2 regions of the Bradyrhizobium sp. 179 genome follow, and region 2 is predicted to be linked to the other one. Evidence: riboswitches for the same ligand, from Rfam matches in the RefSeq annotation. Region 2 holds a riboswitch; the other holds the start of a gene.
The links. A riboswitch is a leader RNA that binds a small molecule or an ion and turns the genes downstream of it on or off. The one in region 2 is predicted to bind S-adenosylmethionine.
Positions count from the first base shown of each region.

Region 1: it holds a riboswitch for S-adenosylmethionine, as region 2 does, so the genes downstream of both, IVB12_RS36880 (O-succinylhomoserine sulfhydrylase) here and IVB12_RS12030 (homoserine O-acetyltransferase) in region 2, are expected to answer to the same signal.

Region 1 is NZ_JADPJR010000160.1:78,638-82,282, forward strand. Features, by position in the region: gene IVB12_RS36875 (SGNH/GDSL hydrolase family protein) at 1-472, shown strand, start outside; gene IVB12_RS36880 (O-succinylhomoserine sulfhydrylase) at 539-1,726, opposite strand; SAM riboswitch at 1,800-1,879, opposite strand; gene IVB12_RS36885 (2'-deoxycytidine 5'-triphosphate deaminase) at 1,990-3,096, shown strand; gene IVB12_RS36890 (PAS domain S-box protein) at 3,277-3,645, shown strand, end outside.
Region 2 is NZ_JADPJR010000053.1:83,233-86,877, forward strand. Features, by position in the region: gene hisC (histidinol-phosphate transaminase) at 1-777, opposite strand, end outside; gene IVB12_RS12025 (chorismate mutase) at 811-1,659, opposite strand; SAM riboswitch at 1,865-1,944, shown strand; gene IVB12_RS12030 (homoserine O-acetyltransferase) at 2,035-3,237, shown strand; gene metW (methionine biosynthesis protein MetW) at 3,239-3,645, shown strand, end outside.

The sequences.
Region 1 (3,645 bases), on a different contig from region 2:
GAAGCGCCTCCAGACGCAGGTGATCGACGTGCATCCGGATCTCGTGATCTGGCAGGTCGGCACCAACGCCGTGCTGCGCAACCTCGATCCCGCCGATACCGCAAAGCTGGTCGAGGACGGCATCAGCCGCATCCAGGCCGCCGGCGGCGCCGACATCGTGCTGGTCGATCCGCAATATTCGCCGGCGGTCAACCAGCGCGCCGAGAGCGCCGGCAAGATGGTGAAGCTGCTCGGCAAGGTCGCCGAGCTCCGTCACGTTGGCATCTTCCCGCGCTTCGAGGTGATGCGCGACTGGCACGAGAAACAGGCAATCCCGGTCGAGAGCTTCGTCATCGCCGACGGCCTGCACATGAACGATTGGGGCTACGCCTGCTTCGCCCAGCTCCTCGCCGACGACATCATCCGCTCCGTCGGCCAGATCAAGCTCGGTGTGAACGTGCCCGCTGATGTGCGCACGTATCGGCCGATGTAGGGGCGAATAGGGAATGGCGAATAGCGAATGGGGTCTATTCGCCACTCACTATTCGCCATTCGCCCGTCACGCCTTCTCCAGCGCCGCGGTCAGATCCTCGATCAGATCTTCCGCATGCTCGAGGCCCGCGGAGAAGCGGATGAAGCCCTCGTTGATGCCGAGCGCGGCGCGGTCGTCCGGCTTCAGACGCTGATGCGTCGTAGTGGCCGGATGCGTGACGAGGCTCTTGGCGTCGCCGAGATTGTTCGAGATCTTCGCCAGCTTCAACTCATTGAGCACGCGAAACGCCGCCTGCTTGCCGCCCTTCACCTCGAAACCGACCAGCGTCGAGCCGCCACGCATCTGCTTCTTCACCAGCGCGGCCTGCGGATGATCGGCGCGGCCGGGATAGACCAGCCGCGAGATCTTGGGATGGCTCGCCAGCACCTCGGCAATGCGCGCTGCGGTGTCGGTCTGCGCGCGCACGCGCACGCCCAGCGTTTCCAGGCCCTTGAGCAGGACCCAGGCGTTGAACGGCGAGATCGACGGGCCGGTCTGGCGCATGAAATTGTGGATGTGCTCCGCGATGAAGGCTTCCGAGGACAGGATGATGCCGCCAAGACAGCGGCCCTGGCCGTCGATGTGCTTGGTCGCGGAATAGACCACGACGTCGGCCCCGAGCGCGAGCGGGCTCTGCCAGATCGGGGTTGCGAATACGTTGTCGACGACGAGTCGCGCACCGCCCTTGTGCGCGATCTCGGCGATCGAGGGAATGTCCAGCACATCTAACGTCGGATTGGTCGGGCTCTCCAGGAAGAACGTCTTGGTGTTCGGCTTGAGGGCGCGCTGCCATTGGTCGAGGTCGAGGCCGTCGACCAGCGTGGTCTCGATGCCGTAGCGCGGCAGCAGATCCTGCACCACATAGAGGCACGAGCCGAACAGCGCGCGCGACGCCACCACATGATCGCCCGCCTTCAGGGGCGCCAGGATCGCCGTCGTCACCGCGGCCATGCCGGTTGCCGCCGAGCGAGCGGCTTCGGCGCCTTCGAGTTCGATCATGCGGCGCTCGAACATCGCGACGGTCGGATTGGAATAGCGCGAATAGATGAAGCCGGGGTCCTCGCCCTTGAACCGCGCCTCGCACTCCTCGGCGCTGTTGTAGACGTACCCTTGCGTCAGGAACAGCGCCTCCGACGTCTCGCCATATTGCGAGCGCAGGGTGCCGGAATGGACCAGGCGGGTTTCGGGACGGTAAGTGGCAGGCGACTTCGACATAGGACCTCCGACATGACCATTCGAGCAAAAATGGTCACAAAAAAACCGGCCTGGATATCTCCACGGGCCGGGATCACAGAGGTCCCCGGCCTGTTTAGCGACTTATTTAACGTGGCTGCAAGCCGGCCGGCTCAAATCACCACGGGATAAGTGATGCTCATATTCCGCAATGCCCTTTCCGTCAAGGCGTCCATCGGATAGCCGTAAAAGGCTAGTATTTCCCGTATCTCGGGATGCGTTTGCCCCTTGATGAGGACCCCCGGTTGACGTTCACGGTCGCTGCCGATGCCAATGGTATCCTGCCTGACCGCATGATTGCGGCGATGGCAGAGGCGGGGCTGATCCTGCCCGCCTACGACTTCGTCGAAAGCCAGATCCAGCCGGCGAGCCTCGATCTGCGCCTCGGCGACATCGCCTATCGCGTCCGCGCCAGCTTCCTGCCCGGTCCCGGCGCCACCGTCGCCGAGCGCATTGACGAATTGAAGCTGCACGAGTTCAGTCTTGCCGACGGCGCGGTGCTCGAGACCAACTGCGTCTACATCGTGCCGCTGCTGGAGAGCCTCGCGCTCCCGCCGGAAATCGTCGCGGCCGCGAATCCCAAGAGCTCGACCGGCCGGCTCGACGTCTTCACCCGCGTGATCGCCGACGGGACCCGCCGCTTCGACATGATCGGCGCCGGTTATCACGGCCCGCTCTATGCCGAGATCAGCCCGAAGACGTTTCCGGTGCTGGTGCGCGAGGGCTCGCGTCTGTCGCAGGTGCGCTTCCGCACCGGTGACGCCATCCTCAATGCCGACGAACTCGATGGCTTGCATGCGACCGAGCGCCTCGTCGACATCGACGATGCCGACCTGGCCGGCGGCGTCGCCGTCTCGGTCGACCTCTCCGGCGAGAAGGCCAACGGCTTCGTCGGTTACCGCGCCAAGCGCCACACCGGCGTCGTCGACGTCGACCGTCGCTCCGGCTATGCGGTGGAAGATTTTTGGGAGCCGATGTCGGCCCGTCCCGATGGCAGCCTGATCCTCGATCCCGGCGAGTTCTACATCCTGGCCTCGAAAGAGGCCGTGCAGGTTCCGCCCGATTACGCCGCGGAGATGGTGCCGTTCGATCCCTTGGTCGGCGAATTCCGCGTGCATTATGCCGGGTTCTTCGATCCCGGCTTCGGCTATGCCGGTGCCGGCGGGCAAGGCGCGCGCGCCGTGCTGGAGGTGCGCTCGCGCGAGGTGCCCTTCATCCTCGAGCATGGCCAGATCGTCGGCCGCCTCGTCTACGAGAAGATGCTGGCGCGTCCCGATGCGATGTACGGCCAGCGCATCGGCTCGAACTACCAGGCGCAGGGGCTGAAGCTGAGCAAGCATTTCCGGGTGTAGCGCTAGTCCCACGCTCCGCTGTCATGCCCCGGCTTGTCGGGGGCATCCAGTACTCTGCGGCGGTAGTTCGTTTCAAAAATGTCCGCCGCGGAGTACTGGATCGCCCGATCAAGTCGGGCGATGACACCGAGTATGTGTCAGGATGCGGGCCGAGATCCGGGCTACATGCGAGGTGGTGTCATGAGCAATCCATCCCAACTTGACGCGAGAATCATCGACGACGTCGCGGACGCGCTGATCTATTCGGATCGCTCCGGCACGATCACGCGCTGGAATCGGGCATCGGCCGCCTTGTTCGGTTTCTCCGCCGCGGAGGCGCTCGGCCAGAACCTCGATCTGATCATTCCCGAGCATCTGCGCGCCGCGCACTGGAAAGGCTTCGAGGCTGCGCTGGCCAGCGGCACGATGAAGCTTGCAGGCAAGCCGACATTGACCCGCGCGCTGCACAAGAGCGGGCGCAAGCTCTACATTGAGATGACCTTTGCGCTAGTACGGAATGCTGGCGCAGCCGTGCTCGGATCGGTCGCGATGGCGCGCGACGTGACGGAG
Region 2 (3,645 bases):
GGCATACATCGCCGGCGTCGACACGTTGAAGGGACCGCGGATGCGGTTGACTGCGTCGATGATGTGCTCGGGGCCGAACATCCAGCCGATGCGCAGCGCCGCAAGTCCGTGGATCTTGGAGAAGGTGTGCGTTACCACCGTGTTCTCGGTGGTGGCGACGAGCTCGATTCCCATCTCGTAATCGTTGCGCGAGACGTAGTCGCAATAGGCGGCGTCCAGCACCAGCAGCACCTGCGAGGGCAGGCCGGCGCGCAGGCGCTTGACCTCATCGAACGGCAGATAGGTGCCGGTCGGGTTGTTGGGATTGGCGAGCCAGACCAGTTTTGTCCGCGGTGTCACGGCCTCGAGGATGGCATCGACGTCGGCGGTGAAGTTGGTTTCGGGCGCCACCACGTTCTTGGCCCCGTTCGCCATGGTCGCGATCGGGTAGACCAGGAAGCCGTGGGTGGTCGAGATCGCCTCGTCGCCCTGGCTGAGATAAGTGTGCGCGAGCAGATTGAGGATCTCATCGGAGCCGGCGCCGCAGATGATGCGGTTGGGGTCGAGGCCGAAGCTGCGGCCGATCGCTTCGCGCAGCACGCGCGAGGTGCCTTCCGGATAATCCTCCAGATGATCCGCCACGCGCTTGAACGCCTCGATCGCCTTCGGCGAGGGCCCGAACGGCGTCTCGTTGGCCGAGAGCTTGAACACCTTGCGGCCCGGCTCCGGCACCGGGCTCTTGCCGGGCGTGTAGGGCGCAATATCGAGAATGCCGGGATTCGGCACGGGGCGGGACATCTTCAACTCCGGATTGGCGGGACGGCTCGCGACTTACGATTTCGGCCCGGTCGGGGGCACCGTATAGCGCGTTGCGTGGCTGCCGACGAGGGCCGTGGAGCGCACCGAGGCCCCCGCCTCGATCAGGGCAGCCCTGATCTTGTCGATGCTGGTCGCGCTCGTGACCGAGACCAGCAGGGCGGCGCCGTCGAAGGCGGTATCGGGCACCGCCACGATTTCGGCAAGCGGCGACAGGGCGCGCGCGACCTCGGCGTTCCAGCCCGATACGCGCACGCTGAAGGTCTCGACCTCAGTCACCAGCGCGCTGTCGGCGACGCGCGAGATCGCGAACACCGGCAGTGCAGCCGGATGGTCGGCGCGCTCGACGAACGGCATCCGCGCGATGATCTTGGGCGCGCCGGTCTCTTCCAGCTCCAGCCACCACGGCGTGCGGCTCGAGGTCGCCGAGACCAGCGCCAGGTCGCCCTTCGACTTCGCCACCGCCTCGACCGCGGCCTGCGCGCTGAAATGCGCGATGTAGGGCACGGTGAAGCCGAAATGGAAGCGCGCGGAATCGCGCATCGCCGGCTCGCTCACCGAGATGTCGGCATGCACGGAGAACGGCGCCTGCACATAGGTGAAGGTCGAGATGATGACGCGCCAGATGCTCTCGACCGTGTCGAGCGGCAGGATGCCGCGATGACGCTGGACGAGGTCGCGCATCATGGCGGCCTCGCGCGCCGGCCGGAATGCGGAGCCGACCTCCTGGGTCTGCTTCACCTGGATCAGGCGGTGGATGATGTCGCCGCGCTGCATCAGGAGGCGATGCATGCCCTCGTCGATCGCGTCGATCTCCTTGCGCAATTCCTGAAGCGATGGCGGCGCGGGCGGACGTTGGGACATGACTGACAACGGCTGTTCAGAGGCGTTCCAATGCGGATCGGTCAGTGCCGTCACCGCTGCGGTCGATGTCCTGATTAGGCAGGATAGGCCGCGAAAGCAAAGAGAAATGCTAGGAGAAGCTGGGCCTTTTCAGGCGACGTATCAGGGACGAATGGGGTTAATCCGGACCGCGGCTTGACGAAGACCGCTCCAAACAGTAAGTTTTTGCCTGTTCCGTGGTCATTTGAGCCGGCCGGCTTGCAGCCACGTTAAAAAACTCGCTAAACAGGCCGGGGACGCTTCCGATCCCGGCCGAACCTATCGTTCAGGCCGGGTTTTTTATGGCCTGATGTCACTGCGGTCGTAAGTCTGATCGCAAACGAGGTCGATGCTCAGATGGGTAGCGTCAAGTCGATTCCGAGTCCCGCGATCAGCGCCGACGATCGATCGCACGAGGTAGATCATCCGAGTTCGCAGGTTGTGCATTTCGGCGCCGATCAGCCGCTGCGGCTCGATTGCGGCGTCGATCTCTCCCCGTTCCAGATCGCCTACCAGACCTATGGCGAGCTGAACGCCGATCGCTCCAACGCCATTCTGGTTTGCCATGCGCTGACCGGTGACCAGCATGTCGCCAACGTGCATCCGGTCACCGGCAAGCCCGGCTGGTGGGAGACGCTGGTCGGCCCCGGCCGTCCGCTTGATCCTCAACACTACTTCATCATCTGCTCCAACGTGATCGGCGGCTGCATGGGCTCGACCGGGCCGGCTTCGATCAATCCCGCGACGGGCAAGGTCTGGGGCCTCGATTTCCCCGTCATCACCATTCCCGACATGGTACGGGCGCAGGCGATGCTGATCGACCGGCTCGGCATCGACACGTTGTTCGCGGTGGTGGGCGGCTCGATGGGAGGCATGCAGGTGCTGCAATGGACCGCGGCCTATCCTGCCCGCGTGTACTCCGCGCTGGCGATTGCGTGCTCGACGCGGCACTCGGCGCAGAACATCGCCTTCCACGAGCTCGGCCGCCAGGCCGTGATGGCCGATCCCGATTGGCACAATGGCGGCTATGCCGACCATGGCATCCACCCGCATCGCGGCCTCGCGGTGGCACGGATGGCGGCGCACATCACCTATCTCTCAGACGCCGCGCTGCACCGAAAATTCGGCCGCCGCATGCAGGACCGTGAGCTGCCGACCTTTTCGTTTGACGCCGACTTTCAGGTCGAGTCCTATTTGCGCTATCAGGGCTCGTCCTTCGTCGAGCGCTTCGATGCCAATTCCTATCTCTATCTGACGCGCGCGATGGATTATTTCGACATCGCCGCCGATCATGGTGGCGTGCTGGCAAAGGCGTTCGTGGGCATCAAGACCCGCTTCTGCGTGGTCTCCTTCACCAGCGACTGGCTGTTCCCGACATCGGAATCGCGCGCGCTGGTGCACGCGCTGAATGCGTCGAGCGCGCGGGTGTCGTTCGCCGAAATCGAGACCGATCGCGGCCACGACGCCTTCCTGCTCGACGTCCCCGAATTCTTCGACATCTCGCGGGCCTTCCTGCAATCCGCGGGCAAGGCCCGCGGTCTCAACGGCAAAGGTGGCTAAGATGTCGGTACAGGAGGTGCTGCCGCTGAACGGCGTTGCGACGGGGCCGTCCGGTCAGTTTCGCGCCGATCATCTGCTCGTTGCCGACATGGTCAAGCCCGGCTCGAAGGTGCTCGACGTCGGCTGCGGCGAGGGCGATCTGCTCCAGCTGCTGGAAACGCGTGGCATCGACGGCCGCGGCATCGAGCTGTCGCGCGAGGGCGTCAACCGCTGCGTCGCCAAGGGGCTCGCGGTGGTGCAGGGCGATGCCGATACCGACCTCGTCAACTATCCCGACGACGCCTTCGATTACGTGATCCTGTCGCAGACGCTGCAGGCGACGCGGCAGCCGCGGGTGGTGCTGGAGAACCTGCTGCGCATCGGCCGCCGCGCCATCGTGTCGTTTCCGAATTTCGGCTTCTGGAAGAT